DNA from 3 places in the Pseudoalteromonas sp. APC 3893 genome. Region 1 is predicted to be linked to each of the others. Evidence: predicted binding sites of a transcription regulator. Region 1 holds the regulator's gene; each other region holds the start of a gene.
The links. Region 1 encodes FliA, which starts transcription of late flagellar genes. Its sites were predicted from a motif close to CTAAAGNTNNNNNNNNNNNNGCCGATA; they were not measured.
Positions count from the first base shown of each region.

Region 2: the regulator FliA is predicted to act here: its motif matches at 1,743-1,769, upstream of QMA12_RS06420 (VC2046/SO_2500 family protein).
Region 3: the regulator FliA is predicted to act here: its motif matches at 2,416-2,442, upstream of QMA12_RS20825 (DUF5610 domain-containing protein).

Region 1 is NZ_JASDCD010000003.1:227,638-233,019, forward strand. Features, by position in the region: gene QMA12_RS07080 (protein phosphatase CheZ) at 1-482, opposite strand, end outside; gene cheY (chemotaxis response regulator CheY) at 499-882, opposite strand; gene QMA12_RS07090 (RNA polymerase sigma factor FliA) at 923-1,633, opposite strand; gene QMA12_RS07095 (MinD/ParA family protein) at 1,660-2,520, opposite strand; gene flhF (flagellar biosynthesis protein FlhF) at 2,513-4,015, opposite strand; gene flhA (flagellar biosynthesis protein FlhA) at 4,041-5,382, opposite strand, start outside.
Region 2 is NZ_JASDCD010000003.1:95,289-100,670, reverse strand. Features, by position in the region: gene trmD (tRNA (guanosine(37)-N1)-methyltransferase TrmD) at 1-538, shown strand, start outside; gene rplS (50S ribosomal protein L19) at 572-931, shown strand; tRNA gene QMA12_RS06430 (tRNA-Tyr) at 1,473-1,557, opposite strand; tRNA gene QMA12_RS06425 (tRNA-Tyr) at 1,607-1,691, opposite strand; gene QMA12_RS06420 (VC2046/SO_2500 family protein) at 1,804-2,325, shown strand; gene QMA12_RS06415 (DUF6172 family protein) at 2,471-2,779, shown strand; gene QMA12_RS06410 (carbohydrate binding domain-containing protein) at 2,888-3,478, shown strand; gene QMA12_RS06405 (general glycosylation pathway protein) at 3,633-4,577, shown strand; gene QMA12_RS06400 (RNA-binding protein) at 4,761-5,000, opposite strand; gene QMA12_RS06395 (VCBS domain-containing protein) at 5,210-5,382, shown strand, end outside.
Region 3 is NZ_JASDCD010000034.1:23,328-28,709, forward strand. Features, by position in the region: gene QMA12_RS20805 (thiol:disulfide interchange protein DsbA/DsbL) at 1-13, shown strand, start outside; gene QMA12_RS20810 (thiol:disulfide interchange protein DsbA/DsbL) at 49-687, shown strand; gene QMA12_RS20815 (DUF523 domain-containing protein) at 748-1,203, shown strand; gene trmA (tRNA (uridine(54)-C5)-methyltransferase TrmA) at 1,209-2,306, opposite strand; gene QMA12_RS20825 (DUF5610 domain-containing protein) at 2,472-3,587, shown strand; gene murI (glutamate racemase) at 3,651-4,466, shown strand; gene QMA12_RS20835 (RNA-binding protein) at 4,435-4,914, opposite strand.

The sequences.
Region 1 (5,382 bases):
GTCATTAGACCTTGCAGTTCGTCGGTCTTAGTGTGGGAGTGGTTCATGAATTTATCTAAACTATGACACAGTGACTTAAATTCACCGAGCTCAATTTCACGACTCATTAAACGGTCCCAAGTCGGCTTTATCTGGGCGATTTCATCAGCCAACTCTTGTGCTATTGGCAAGCTAGCTTCAACTGCATCCATGGTTTTATTAGCAGCATTTTCTGTCATTTCCATAACATAATTTAAACGCTGCTTTGCGTCAGGAATTGCATCAGTTGTTAAGTCTGAGAGCCGCGTATCGAGTTCAAAATTCTTTAGCGCGTCATGAAGTTGGCGGGTTAATTTACCAACTTCAGCAAAAAGTTCTGATTGCTCTTTTGTCGCCGCATCAAGGATGAGCTGATCAGCTTTGTCTTGCTCACCGTTTTCAAGGTGAACAACAAGCTGACGGGCTTGTTCTAAAGTGATCTGAGGCGCAGCAGGTGCTGACATAAGCCTCTCCTATTAATTAGCCTAGGCGCTCAAACACTTTTTCCAATTTGGTTTTAAGTGTTGCAGCAGTAAAAGGTTTTACGATGTAGCCATTAACGCCGGCTTGAGCAGCAGCAACAATTTGTTCTTTTTTAGCTTCTGCCGTTACCATCAGCACAGGGATATGTTTAAGCGTGTCATCAGCTCTGATTGCACGTAATAAATCAATACCTTGCATACCTGGCATATTCCAATCAGTCACTACGAAATCAAATTCTTGATTTTGTAGCATTGGTAAAGCTGTTGAACCATCATCAGCTTCTTGCACATTAGTAAAACCTAAATCTCTTAACAGATTTTTGATAATACGTCTCATCGTCGAAAAATCATCAACAACAAGAATTTTCATGTTTTTATCCAAAACATCCTCCGGTGAGGTCTGAACCTATATTTACTTACTTCTAATTTATCCAGTCATTGATTTTTGCTTTTAGCTTAATCATCGCCTGACCATGTATCTGGCTCACACGCGACTCGCTAACATCGAGTATGTGCCCAATTTCTTTTAAATTCATTTCATCGTTGTAATAGAGCGAAAGAACAAGGCCGTCACGCTCTGGTAGCGACTTAATTGCTGCTAACAAGGATTCATTAAAACGTTCATTCTTAACGTTATTAAAGGGCTTGTCCAGTGCTAAGTCTTGCCCAACTGGGGTTATAACATCTTCATCAACCCCTAAGTCTTCGATACCCAGAACTTTGCTTGAGTTTACATCACTTAGAATATGATGGTACTCATCTAGCGTAATATCAAGTTTTTCAGCAACTTCACTATCTTTAGGCTCACGATTATATTTACTTTCTAGTTCTGTAATTGCTTCTGCAACCATACGGCTATTGCGATGTACTGAACGAGGGGCCCAATCACCACGGCGCATTTCATCAAGCATTGCACCACGAATGCGAATACCTGCAAAGGTCTCAAAACTGGCACCTTTTGCAGCATCAAAGTTTTTCGACGCTTCAATTAAACCTATCATGCCTGATTGAATTAAATCATCTAGCTGTACACTCGGTGGGAAACGTGCAATTAGATGACACGCCACTTTCTTCACCAGCGACGCGTGCTTTTCAACTATTGCATTTAAATTTGCTGTGGATTGATAGCCCATCGCTTTGCTCACCGATGCTGTCATAGTTAGCCGTTTACTAATTTTTCTATGAAAAACTCTAAATGGCCTGATGGTTGATTAGGTATTGGCCATTTAACTGCTTTTGTCGCCAAAGTTTTAAAAGCAACTGCCGCTGGAGAATTTGGAAATAATTCAACAATTACTTTTTGGCGGCGGGTAGATTTACGCATGTTTTCATCGTAAGGAACGGTAGCAACCAACTCCATAGAGACATCTAAAAATCGGTCAGTTACTTTAGATAATTTAGCAAATAGTTCATGGCCTTCACGCATGCTACGCACCATATTAGCAACTATTTTAAATTTATAAACACCATGCTCACGACTAAGGACCTTTATGAGGGCATAAGCATCGGTGATTGAGGTGGGTTCGTCGCATACAACAACCATAACATCTTGTGCTGCACGGGAAAAACTCAACACCATATCAGAAATACCAGCAGCGGTATCAACAATTAAAATATCAAATTCAGTGTTTAACTCGCTAAAAGCACGGATAAGACCAGCATGCTCAGATGGCGATAATTCCACCATGCTTTGTGAGCCGGACGTTGCGGGAACTATTTTTATCCCTGCGGGGCCTTCGACTAAAATTTCATCTAACTCGCATTCACCCGATAAAACATGGGATAAGTTACGCTCAACACGTAAACCTAGCATCACATCACAATTTGCTAAACCTAAATCGGCATCCAGTACTAAAACTCTATTGCCTAGCTGGCCAAGCGCGATTGCAGTGTTTAATGACACGTTGGTTTTACCAACTCCGCCTTTACCACCGGTAACAGCGATAACTTTTACACCGTTATTATTGTTTTGACTCATTTTTCGCAGGCCACTTGCTTGATCTAATACTGTGTTAATCATACATCCCTACTGTGCTTGACGCCACTGCTTGACGTCGTGAATGTTGTGCTTTTGTTCTTTTTAAATACAATTGTTCAGCTTTTTTTACTAATTTTTCTGAATTAGCGACACGAATGTCCTCAGGAACACGCTGGCCGTTAGTAAGATACCCTATTGGAAGGCGATTTTGAATCGCTACGCTAATAATCTCACCTAAACTTAGCGACTCATCCAATTTGGTGAAAATACAGCCACTTAATTGTACTTTCTTAAAGTGTCGTACCGTTTCCTGTAACACGTTAATTTGTGCCGTTGCGCTTAAGACTAAATAATTACGAATATCCACACGTTGATTACGCATTAGCGTGTTTAATTGCTCTGTTAAACGTAAATCACGTTGGCTCATTCCCGCCGTATCAATTAATACTAGTCGTTTATTTCGTAAATGGTATAACACTTCTGCTAATTCGTTAGCATCTTTAACTTGTTTTACGCCACAGCCAATTATACGACCATACGTCGCAAGCTGCTCATAAGCACCTATACGGTAGGTATCGGTTGTGATCAGCGCGACTTTATCTGCGCCATATTTTTGCGCGCCCAGTGCGGCTAACTTAGCAACCGTGGTAGTTTTACCAACGCCAGTAGGCCCCACTAATGCGTATACACCACCTTGACGAAGTATTTCGTTATTCGTTGTATGCATTTGGTTTTCAACCATTTGCAGTAGCGCCTGCCATGCTTGTTGGCGAGAAACATCATCAGGAATAAAACACGCCATTTGCTCGGCTACATCATGCTCTATGCCCATACCAACTAAACGGTCAATCATACAAGCTCGTGTTGGATCACGCCGTGCCATATCTTGTTGCATTAAACCTGACACTTGGTGTTCAAGCAGTTGACGAATCGCATTCATTTCATCACGCATTGACGAAATTTCGTCACTTTTGCCATTCCCTGTAGCTGCCTGAGAGTGTAAAGGGGTGTCTAAATCATCAAAGCCACTTTCTAACTCGTCATCAAAACCTAAGCTGTGTGCTTGAGTATGTGCTTTATTTGTCGTTTCACGGCGAGCAAACTCTGGGTGTGCTTGCGGTTCACCTGCTCTATAATGTGCTTGATCTGGCTGTGGCTGTTGCTGCGGCTTACCCTGATATTGAGTTGAAGTATCAATACCCGATTGGCTAAACATAGACGCAAGCTCTGGTGATTTAGGTTGTGGTGACTGACGTTCTAATAAAGCTTGTAGGCTATCAGCAACCGCAGCTTGTGGCTCTTGCTGAGCACGTTGCGGCGCAGGTTTTACAAAGTTCGGATTTCTTTGCGCTTGAGCCGCGGCAGGTTGTGGTGCTGATTCTTTTGGTGCAGACTTGTCATAATCAACAGCAGCAACAATTTCAACGCCATTAGCTAGCTTTTTATTTGACATAATTACTGCATCTACACCAAGTTCATCTTTAACTTCTTTTAGTGCGGTACGCATATCTTTAGCAAAAAAACGTTTTATTTTCATGGTTCACAACCCTTTTAAAATCCGATTATTGGCCTACTGAGCTAACAATCTTGATCTGTCTTTCATCTGGTACCTCTTGATAAGACATCACTCTCAAACCTGGAATGGTGTACTTAACAAATCGAGATAACACAGTGCGTAACATTCCTGATGTTAGCAATATCGAAGGTTCACCGGCCATTTCTTGATTCTGATGCGCTTCGTTTAATGATTGTTGAAGTCGCTCAGCAAGTCCTGGCTCTATTCCGGCACCTTCGTCGCCTGCATTCTGAAGTGACTGATGCAACATCTGTTCCAACTCAGGCGCCAAGGTTATGACAGGTATTTCAGACGACATACCAACCGCATCTTGAACGATTAACCTACGCAATGAAATTCGCACTGCAGCCGTTAATACGTCAGGGTCTTGGCTACGAGGACCATACTCAACTAGGGTTTGTACAATTGAGCGCATATCGCGAATTGCTACGCCTTCATTTAATAAATTTTGCAGGACTTTAACCACGGTTGTGAGTGGTAATACATCTGGCACTAAGCCTTCGACTAAACGAGGGTGGCTTTTAGCTAACATATCTAATAGATTTTGTACTTCTTCGTGACCAAGTAGTAATGCAGCACTGTTAGTAAGTAATTGACTGATATGAGTAGCCACGACAGTCGCTGAATCAACCACTGTGTAGCCTAATGATTGGGCTTCATCTTTTTGATTTGGCTTGATCCACACCGCATCTAAGCCAAACGCAGGATCTTTAGTTTCAATGCCTTTAATTGGACCGAACACTTGACCTGGATTAATCGCCAGCTCATCCCCGTGTTTGAGCTCCCCTTCACCACTAGATACACCCATCATAGTGATCCTGTAAGCATTTGGGTCTAATTCGAGATTGTCACGAATATGCACCGGTGGTACTAAAAAGCCCAGCTCTTGTGATAACTTTTTACGCACTCCTTTAATTCGGTTAAGTAGCTCGCCACCTTGAGATTGATCAACAAGTGGGATCAATCTATAACCGACCTCTAAACCAATGACATCAACTTGCTGTACGTCATCCCAGCCAAGTTCTTTTTGTTCTTGTTTATTAGCAACACCGGTGCCAGCTGCCCCACCATTTGCCGCCTCTTCTTCTTTAGCTGCGGCCTCTTTAATTTTGTTTTGTTGTGTGTAATACGCAAGGTAACCAAGCAGTGCACCTAAACTTAAAAATGCAAAATGCGGCATGCCAGGTACTAAGCCCATCACAATGAGAATGCCAGAAGCGATAAATAATGACTTTTCGTTACCAAGCTGGCTTTTGAATTGATCGCCCATGTTCAGCGATTCATTTTGGCGTGTTACAACAATTGCTGTACCAATTGATAACAGTAAT
Region 2 (5,382 bases), 130 kb from region 1:
TCTTGACGCAAAAAAAGCGGCAGGTGATGGTGCAAAAGTAATTTATATGTCCCCGCAAGGGCGCAAATTAGATCAGCAAGGAGCGAGCGAACTCGCAAACTCTGAAAAGCTGATTTTGATTGCCGGTCGCTATGAAGGTATAGACGAGAGAATAATAGAGTCATACGTTGACGAAGAATGGTCAATTGGTGATTTTATTTTGAGTGGTGGTGAACTACCAGCCATGACATTAATTGATGCAGTAGCGCGATTAGTGCCAGGTGTGTTAGGGCATAACCAATCAGCAGAGCAAGATTCATTTTCGGATGGCTTGCTAGATTGTCCTCACTATACACGGCCAGAAACATTGGACGACAAACAGGTTCCTGCTGTATTACTCAGTGGAAACCACCAAGAGATAGCTAAATGGCGGCAAATGCAGTCACTAGGCAGAACTTGGTTACGACGTCCTGACTTGTTGCATAACCTAGCTCTGACTGAGGAGCAAGCGGTATTACTCGCAAAATTTCAGCAAGAGTACCAAAAAGCTTGTGGCTAGAAGACAGTTACACCTAGGAAAGTGAGAAACATAATGGCAAAAGTAAACCAAAATATTATTAAAGCGCTTGAAAATGAGCAGCTAAAAACAGACGTACCAGCATTCGGCCCTGGTGATACAGTAGTTGTACAGGTGCGTGTAAAAGAAGGTGCTAAAGAGCGTCTACAGGCCTTTGAAGGTGTTGTAATCGCTAAGCGTAATCGTGGTCTTCACTCAGCATTCACAGTTCGTAAAATCTCGAGCGGTGAAGGTGTTGAACGTGTATTCCAAACGCACAGCCCTCTTATCGATAGCGTAGCAGTTAAGCGTCGCGGTGCAGTTCGCCGTGCTAAGCTTTACTATCTACGTGAGCGTTCTGGTAAATCTGCACGTATTAGAGAAAAACTTAACTAATACGCGCTGTTTATCAACGCAGATAAAACAGGTTGTAGCCTTCGGGTTACAACCTGTTTTGGTTTTTGGGTGCGAGAGTAAAGTTAGCGAGTTGAAATAGCCCCGTAGGAACAAGCTTTAGCTGTGATTGTTTAAAGCAGTTAGCAAAAGTAAAGCTAGTCGAGTAAACCACATCTATTCCATCAATTAATATCCACTAAATACGTAATACGCTTTTAAGCTGTATTTTATCCCCGTCCGTTTTTTTAAATTAGAACCAACCAGTGTCTCAAATGTAAACTCAGCCTCAGAGGCCGTGTGAGACAGATTAAAGTAATCGTAAAATAGAATATAGCAAACTAGGCATAGAAAGGCTTAGGGTGGTTTTGGTGGCGCCATTTGAGTGAGTTAAAACATATGCGCTTAAGAAAGTGTTTCAATTGTTTAGTTGCAATAGGCTGGTTTAGAGAACTGATTGAGGGATGTACTAAATAGTTAATTAATTTTTTTGAGATATAAAATAGAAGAAGTGAATGATAATAAATAATACTTAGTAGGAAAGTGGTGGAGGGAGCTGGATTCGAACCAGCGAAGGCTGAGCCGTCAGATTTACAGTCTGATCCCTTTGGCCGCTCGGGAACCCCTCCACACTATTTTTGTTACATTTGGCCCCACTTAACTTAGCGGTAAGAAAAGTGGTGGAGGGAGCTGGATTCGAACCAGCGAAGGCTGAGCCGTCAGATTTACAGTCTGATCCCTTTGGCCGCTCGGGAACCCCTCCAATGCAACGGCGCCGATAATAGCAAACTTATTATTTAAGTAAAGAAAAAAGCTAAAGAAATATCAAATAATGCCGATAAATATCTATTCATGAACATAATCGGCTAAAGTCTATGCAAATCGATGGATTGTTAATCACAGAGAGTCAGCTCGACAATCGCCTCGCGAAAAGCGTGAGTGAATCACGTCGTGGCGAGTTTGCGTTACTTTTAGCAATGTTATCTCATGATGCTCTGGATTTTAGTCAGTTTCATTTACCTAAAACCCCATTTGGCGCTGATGTAAAAGAATATGATGAATCACAACTGCGCGCAGAATTAGGGGCCGGACCTAAACAACCACTTGCCCCAGATGAGTTTGATATGCTCATTGGTGAGCATAACGCGCAACGTTTGCAACAAGCAGGCATGAGTGACATACGCTTACGTAGTTGTTTATCACCAGAGCCACTTGCTGTTCGAGACGATAAAAATCACATCCCACTTCATATCATTGATAACTGTGAACCCGTGGTTCGTAAGCGCCACCTTGATAAAGAAACCCAACTAGATAACCCCCAGATGGACGCAGCAGCCTTTTATGATAGCCTCAATAATGATGCCCTACATCAGCCCCTTCACTTAGCGCAAGCATGACACTGTATTGTAATAATTAGTCGTTAAAGTAATTTATTTCGTTAAGTGTAAAAAAAGCACCCAAATTTATATGCAGTTGCTATAATGCCCTTAAATGGGATTCAAAAATGCCATTATCATTAAACCAAGGTAATTTAGGAAAGTAATGAAGAAAACATTCACGCTGAATCACGAGAAAATCAAATACCCTCGCATGGTCGACGCTGCAAAGCATGAAGTGAAAAAATATTTGAAAAGAGAGCGTAACAAAACGTTGCCGTTCGATGCTGATTATTGGGCATTTGATTGTAAGTTTGGTAACACAGTAGAAGAAGCGCAAATTGTGCATGTTGCCGAAATTAATAATTGTATCAGCGAAATTGAAAAGCAGGGTTTATCGTCTTTTTATGTCGAAATCATTGCAAGGCCAGCACAGCGCCAGTCACATGATTTTGATGACGAAGCAGATGATTAAGCAATAACTGCTTTCATTGCTAAAGGAATGGGCTTGAGTGCCCATTTTTTGTGTCTGAAATAAAACCGAGTTTAGGGTAAGCTTGTGAAAAATTGAAAAGGAATTGATATGCTCATTAGAATTTTACCTGTGTTAGTTTTGAGCTCGCTGCTTCCATTCTCAGTAATGGCCAAACAAAGCTGTGGCTTTACTAAAAACAATAACCAACCCCTCAATGACAGTGACTGGCGCTATGCGACAGACCCTCATGGTAGTACAGCATCCATTAAAAAAGCATTACTACACGAAGAACAAGTATGGATAGCTTTTAGTAGGGTGCCTCGGGTCGACGCTAAAAATAACTCCTGGGTTGAATTGATCTATGACTTACCGAATAAAACCCTCGCAGGTCAATCAGGCATTATGCTTGAATACAAAAGTAGTACCGATCTCGTCGTTAAACTATCGCAACAAGACTATGGTGGTGAGGGCGATAAAAGTTATGCTCATTATCAATATACATTGCCGGCACAAACTCATTGGCAAACTAAATGTATTAATCTAAGCGACTTCTCTCGCCCAAACTGGACGCCTACCAGTTCAGTAGATAAAGGTATAATAAAAGAGCATGTTGACGCAGTTTATTTAGTGCCAGATTTAAAGGATGCAATGGGTGGCAAAGCGGTAGTTGCAGTTAAAAATATCAGTATTAGGCCTTAATCTATCTGCGAAAATGCACCATAGCCGCACAGATACGGTGCAATATAACTAAATACATTCACTTTTATAAAGCTAATGCATTGATATATATTAGCTTTAAAAAGTTGGTTCTGTTATTGCTACCTCTTCTGTACAGCGGTTTGGAGAAGCAACTATGGCAAGAATGAGCTATATAAGTAGTGTTGAGCGTTATCAAGAATATCAAACAGTGATCCATGATTTACTAAACTCGATTCTCGCAACCTTAGAAGATGGCATTAAAAAGCAGCAAGATAACCGTTTGCTGGTAGCTCAATATCCGTTTTTAGAATTACAATATTGCTTAGATAAAGATGGTTTACAGCAAGGTGATAACGTTTGTTTTAAACGTGAGTATATGAAAGTGCTTAATAACAAAGGGAACGCGCAGGATTTAAGTGATCGTCCTTACTTTCAAGAAATTCTCGCACATCAGCAAACCTGCTTTACTGCGCCTTATATTTCCATTGCCACACAACATTTATGTATTTCTGCAATAAAGCCACTGCGTGCACCTCAGAGCGAGCAAGGTTATTTGGTGGTGGATGTGTGCTTAACGCAATTAATTGAATTTATAATGGGGGATCGTACGCGTGCCAATATGACTCCATTTTTTAAGGCTGGTTACGGTATTATCGTTAGTTGTTTGTTTTGCTTAGTGCTGTTTTTACTTTATAAAGTATTTGGTGATATATATACCCTCTTATTCAATAGCTCTATGGAGGATGACCCACTAGAGGCGTTTAGTATAATAATTTTTATAACACTGGCTTTGGCTATTTTTGATTTAGGTAAAACCATACTTGAAGAAGAAATTTTGATGCATAAAGATATCTTTAGGCATAGCTCAACACGGCGAACTATCACACGATTTATTTCGACTATTTTAATCGCCGTCTCCATAGAGGCATTACTGACGATGTTTAAAGCAGCGTTGGGTCAATCTCAGTATTTGTTGCCTGCTATTTATATGATGCTTGCAGTGGTCGGTTTACTCGTTGCTCTAGCCGTTTACGTTTACCTTGGCGCTAAGGCTGAGACATTACTGCTTAACTCTCAGCGCCAAAGTAAAGCTAATTAATTAAATAAATTAACTTTTCCAGCAAACGTTTTTGACGTTCAAAGTGGAGTCAAAGCTGGATGAGCCAAATATAGTCGATGGGGATAAAAGAGTTCAACAAACTGCTCTCATGTTTTCAGTGCGCTATCAAATCGAAGAGATAAAAAAACCAGCTTAGTGCTGGTTTTTATCGTTTCTAATCTATTAAGAGTCGGCTAACTTTACGCGGATTTTGTTTTTATCAACATTACTCTGATTTAGTGCTTTTATAACACCTGAAGCCTCGGCTTCATTTGGCATTTCAACGAACGCAAAGCCTTTTGATTTACCCGTTTCTTTATCAAGTACCAGTGTGCATTCAGCTACTTTTCCATAAGCGGTGAATAAAGTACGAATATCTTGTTCAGTTGTTGTGCGGGCAAGGTTTCTAACTAATAGTTTCATAATAAACCATGTTTTAAAATAATTGCCCTAATTATCTCAAGGAAACCTCAATTGACCTAGTGATTAATTAAAAACCAACTAAATACTTTACTGAAAACTCAATGTTGTAAAAAATACGATAAATTGGTTGATTTTTTGTGGTTATTTAAAGTGCTAGTTGGTAATTTGTATTTTCGGTTTTGTTCTTACCAAAATGTTGCAGGTTATCTATGAACAACTATAAATCTAAATTACAAACTGCGTCAGTTACATTGCTTATAGCAAGTACTTTAATGGCATGTGGTAGTTCGGGTTCATCGACTCAAACCAACGCAGAAGCCGAAGTATCGGCCCAAGCTCCTGCGACTATTACGGGAGATTTAAGCTCGAGCATTACAGCGCT
Region 3 (5,382 bases), on a different contig from region 1:
ATTGCAACAATAAGCTATTACAACAATAATTTTTGGAGTTAATGAATAATGATCAAATTAGTTAAAGCTGGGTTACTGGCACTTTTATTACCTTTGGCCGTAACTGCCGCACCAACAGAATATGAAGAGGGCGTGCACTACGATGTAGTATCTGACCGCGCCAGTAAAAAGCCTGAAATAAAAGAGTTCTTTTCATTTTACTGCCCTGCATGTAATAACTATGAAGCTTTACTTGCCGATGTTAAACCTAAACTAGACAAAACCGTTACGTTCAAAAAAAGTCATGTGGATTTTGTGGGTGTACGCGATACTGAAAACCAGCAAATGATTTCTCAAGCTCTTGCTACAGCTGAAGTGCTACCACAAAAAGATGCATTGATTGCAGCAATGTTTAATCACATTCACACGAAGCGCGCCAAGTTTAATGAATTGGCTGACATTAAAGATGTATTTGTAGCGCAAGGTGTTGATGGTGATAAATTTGATAAAATTTATAAAAGCTTTTCAGTACGTACTATGGCCTCAAAAATGAAACGCGAGCAAGATTACTATAAAGAGAAGGGGGCGCTAAGAGGCGTACCAACCTTTATCGTAAATGGTAAATACAAGCTTAATCTTGGGCGTGAAACAGGTATTACAGCGCCTGAAGATATTAGTAAATTGATTAACTACTTAGCTGCTAAATAACGAAGCAGATTGGTCTTATAAAAGCTCCGTACGCGGAGCTTTTTTGTTACTAGAGAAATAATGCAAAAAATACTCGTTTCAAGTTGTTTACTCGGTACGTCTGTCCGTTACGACGGTACTGGGCAAAAGCTAGTTCACCCACAAATTACTACATGGCAATCACAAGGTCTTATTATACCGTTGTGCCCTGAGGTTGCTGGTGGATTATCGACACCTAGAGCGCCAGCTGAAATCAGACACGATAAAGTGATTACAAATGCCGATGAAGATGTAACGGCTGCATTCAGGTTAGGCGCGAAGAAGGCCTTACAATTATGTATGTCTCATAATATCCGCTTTGCACTACTAAAGGAATCAAGCCCATCATGTGGTCGTAATACAATTTATGATGACTCGCACCGTGGTATTAAAGTTGCGGGAATGGGATTAACGGCGGCATTACTAGAACGAAATGGTATTAAAGTATTTAGTGAGGTGCAAATGCCAGCACTTTTAAAAGCGCTGGCTTCATGCTGAGCAGTCTATTTCTTTTGTAAGAAAACACCCGACTCGATGTGATGGGTATAAGGGAACTGGTCAAAAATAGCAAAACGCTTAACTTCATGGGTTTGGCATAAATGATCTAAGTCTCGTTCCAAAGTGTCTGGGTTGCATGAGATATAAATAATGTTTTCATAGTTAGCGACTAAGTCACAGGTGAGTGTATCCATACCTGCACGTGGAGGGTCAACTAAAATGGTTTGGCAGTCGTAGCTTTTTAAGTCAATCCCCTGCAAACGTGAAAAAGTACGTTCGCCATTCATTGCTTGCGTAAACTCTTCGCTCGACATACGAATAATATCTAAATTAGTGACGTTATTTTTAGCTATGTTGTACTGTGCAGAATGCACTGAAGACTTAGATATTTCTGTTGCAAGCACTCGATTAAATGAACCTGCCAATGCGATAGAGAAGTTACCATTACCACAATAAAGCTCTAGTAAGTCGTTTTTAAGTGGAGCACATAGCTGTTGTGCCCACTCAAGCATTTTAATATTCACCTTGGCATTTGGTTGCGTAAAGCTATTTTCAACTTGTTGGAATATTAACTCCTGGTCATTTACAGTTAAGCGCTCAGTAACAAAGTCTTCACCGAGTACTTCTTTTTGCTTTCGAGCTCGGCCAATAAAATCAATTTTGTATGTGTTACTTAGTTTAGCCTTTAATGCTTTTATCTCTGTCATCCACTGCTCATCAAGTGGTTTGTGATAAAGTAGGCTAACTAAAATTTCACCGCTTAAAGTAGATAGGTAATCAATTTGAAATAACTTACGGCGTAGTATTTCACAGCCTTTCAAATTATCGATCATGGCAGCCATGACTTCACCAATTAAAGGTGCTGCAGGGTCAAAGGTATCAACACGTATTTTTTCTTTTGTGGCTTGATCAAACATAATATGAAACAAATCATCCCCATCATGCCATACTCTAAATTCAGCCCGTTGACGGTAGTGAATAGGCTCTGAGCCAAATACTTCTAATTGCTCAACCCCAAAACGTTGGAATTGCGCAATAATACGCTGCTCTTTCTCGCTTAGTTGTGCATCGTACGTTGATGTATCGATTTTAATAACTGCCATTATGCCCACTACCTTCTATCTTTAAGCTATTTGTCGGCGCTATTGTAGGGGGCCGGAAGTATTTGTCTAGTTTTGAGTAAAAGTAAGTGCTGTTTTTTTGTTCGTTTTACTTTAGGTTTTTGTAAACTTGCCGATAATAAAGAATGCAAATATAGGAGTCGGATTATGAAAATTGGCAATTTTGGTTATGTCCCAAACAATAACGTCAATCAAAACAGCAGTAAGGTCGCATTAACGCAGCCGACAATACAGTCCCCACAAGACAGTTATCAGCAACGTGGTAAAGAACTTGCGGCAAAAGTATTGGGCGACAAAATGGCAGAAGCGCTTGGATTACCTGTTGAGCACGAGAAAAAAGACAAGCCTTTGTTTGATTTTGAAGAAATCGTAAAGAATGTTTTAGACTTTGTGACAGGTGCTGTAAAAAAAGCGCAAGCGGATGGCGCTGATGATGACAAGCTCAAAGGCATGCTTAGTGATGCTCGCAAAGGAGTTCAAATAGGTATTGATGATGCGTATGCAGAACTCAAAGATACTGGTGTTTTAAATGACGATATTGAACAAGGTATCGAAAAATCAAAAGAGGGCATTTTTAATGGTCTTGATGAATTTGAAGACGACCTATTTAACCCTCAACCGGATTCTGTCAGTGTTAGTCAGGCGCAATATTTAAGTTTAAGCAATAATGCGCAGTATAATTTTACAACTGCTGAAGGTGATGAAGTAAGTATTAGCTTTGCCGATGCCTTTACTCAGCAATCAGCAAGTAGCTATCAGCGCTCTGGTGATAGCGAAGGTTTTGCTAGTGAGTCATCTCAATCTCGTGAGCTTTCATTTAGTATGTCAGTAAATGGCGATTTAAATGAAGATGAACAAGAGGCAATCAATGCCTTAATGGAAGACTTACAAAGTGTCAGTCAAACTTTCTTTGGTGGTGATTTAGATGAAGCCTTTGAGCAAGCGCAAGAACTTAGTTTAGGCAGCGAGCAGCTGGTCGCTTTTTCGATGGATCTAAAGCAAACTAAAACATTTGCATCAATTAAAGGTTATGAAGAAAACAAACCAGCTCCAGAAAAAGAAGTAGCAAATAAAGTGGCGCCGTTTAATGATGACTTGAGAGAGACATTTAATAAGGCAAATGAACTTGGTCTGCAAAATCAGTTGTCAGGTATTTTACAATGGCTAAACCAAGATCAAGAAGAGGTCGGTAAGCTGGTTGATTATACTAAATCGATGTTTGAGCAAATGAATAAACTGCGTGAGGCAGTCTCAGAAGCTTAAGCTTTATTTTATACTATGTGCGTGGCAAACTGTTCAGCTTAAATGAAGCTTGGAGTAGGCGGTTTGTCATCACACATTATGGTATTCGATTCAGGTATAGGCGGCACAACAGTACTTGAGCATATTAAAGACTTATTACCTCAAGCCGAACTAAGTTATTTTATGGATAATGCTTATCTGCCTTACGGTAAGTTAAGCCAAGAAACAATTGTTGCGCGCTTAACCTCTTTACTTCATTACATTACAGCTCACCAATTAAAAGTTGATGTTCTAGTAATTGCTTGTAATACAGCATCGACATTAGCATTAGCAAAAATAAGAGAGTTAACTAGTATACCCGTTGTGGGCGTTGTTCCTGCAATAAAGCCCGCTACTCTATTAACGCAAACTCAGCGTATCGGTTTATTAGCAACGCCTGCCACAATTAGCAACTGTTATACTCAGCAACTCATAGCACTTTATGGTGAAGGCTTAACTGTCGATTTATATAGCAGCGTCGAGCTGGTGGCTATCGCAGAGCAATTCTATTTTACAGGTGAGTTCAATCAAGCTAAGTTTGCAAAGGAAATGCAAAAGCTCGCGATTAAGCCAAGTACTGACGTGTTGGTGTTAGGGTGTACACATTTTCCAATCTTAGCTAAGCAAATAGATAACTATTATAATGGAACCATTAAGCTGATGGGTTCTGGCGCTGCAATAGCCAAAAGAGTTGTTGCGGTATTAGCTGAGAAAAATGGTTCAGAGCAGCTAGTCTCTAATATTGAAGCTATACATACTAAACAAAAAAAACCGCTGCATTACTATGCAACGGCTTCTGTATTAACTAATAAGTTAATAGTGGAGCATGTTAAGCTGATTGATTTGTCTCTGAACGCATAGAGGTTGAATCATCATCTTGTTTTTGTTTCGCTTCACGAACTTTCAACGTACGTTGTTGGAACTCACTATCATTTAATTGCGAAATAGCATTGTCAGCATCCGACTCTGCCATTTCAACAAAACCAAAGCCACGACGCTTGCCAGTATTTTTATCCTTTAATAGGCGTACGTTGAAAACTTTACCTTGTTCTTCAAATAAAGCACGAACAACACTTTCATTTGCACGATATGGAAGATTGCCAACATAAAGCGTTTTTGTTTTTACTTCGGCCTCTTCTACTACGTCAGATGATAGTGCACCAACTACAAGGCCACCAACTAAAACACCTACAGCAAATAGTAAGCCAGGGCTTAGTGCTAAGCTTGAAAGTGCGAAATTGACTATAACAAAACCAATAACAGCCAGAATAACTAAAGAGATAAGAGATTTTTGATCGGGTAATTTCATTTTGATCTACCAATAAACAGGAAATAAACATTAATTTAACATTGTGAACTTGCTATCTTAACGCGATAAATGAACATATCAATGTTATTTATGTGAAATTATTAAATTTACCGTAAAAAATGACGCTAAAACTCCTGTTAAGTGACTATTTCATGGGTTTTTGAGTGCTTTTTGAGCGAACAGTCAAAAGTTTTAAAAAAAGGGTTGATCTGTTTTCGGATCTCCCTATAATGCGACCCCACTGAGACGGCAGAGCAGGCAACGCTTAAGCTGCAAGCAAGTCACTTAGTAAGTCGAATAAAACTTGAGTTTAAATTTTTAATAAAGTTTAAAATTAAGTGTTGACAAAAAAATAGGAAAGCGTAACATGCGCAGCCCTAGCGAGGTAAAGCAAAGCGCTTTAATCGCAACGTTCTTTAACAATATAAAGCAATCATCTGTGTGGGCACTCGTACAGATTGAGTTCTA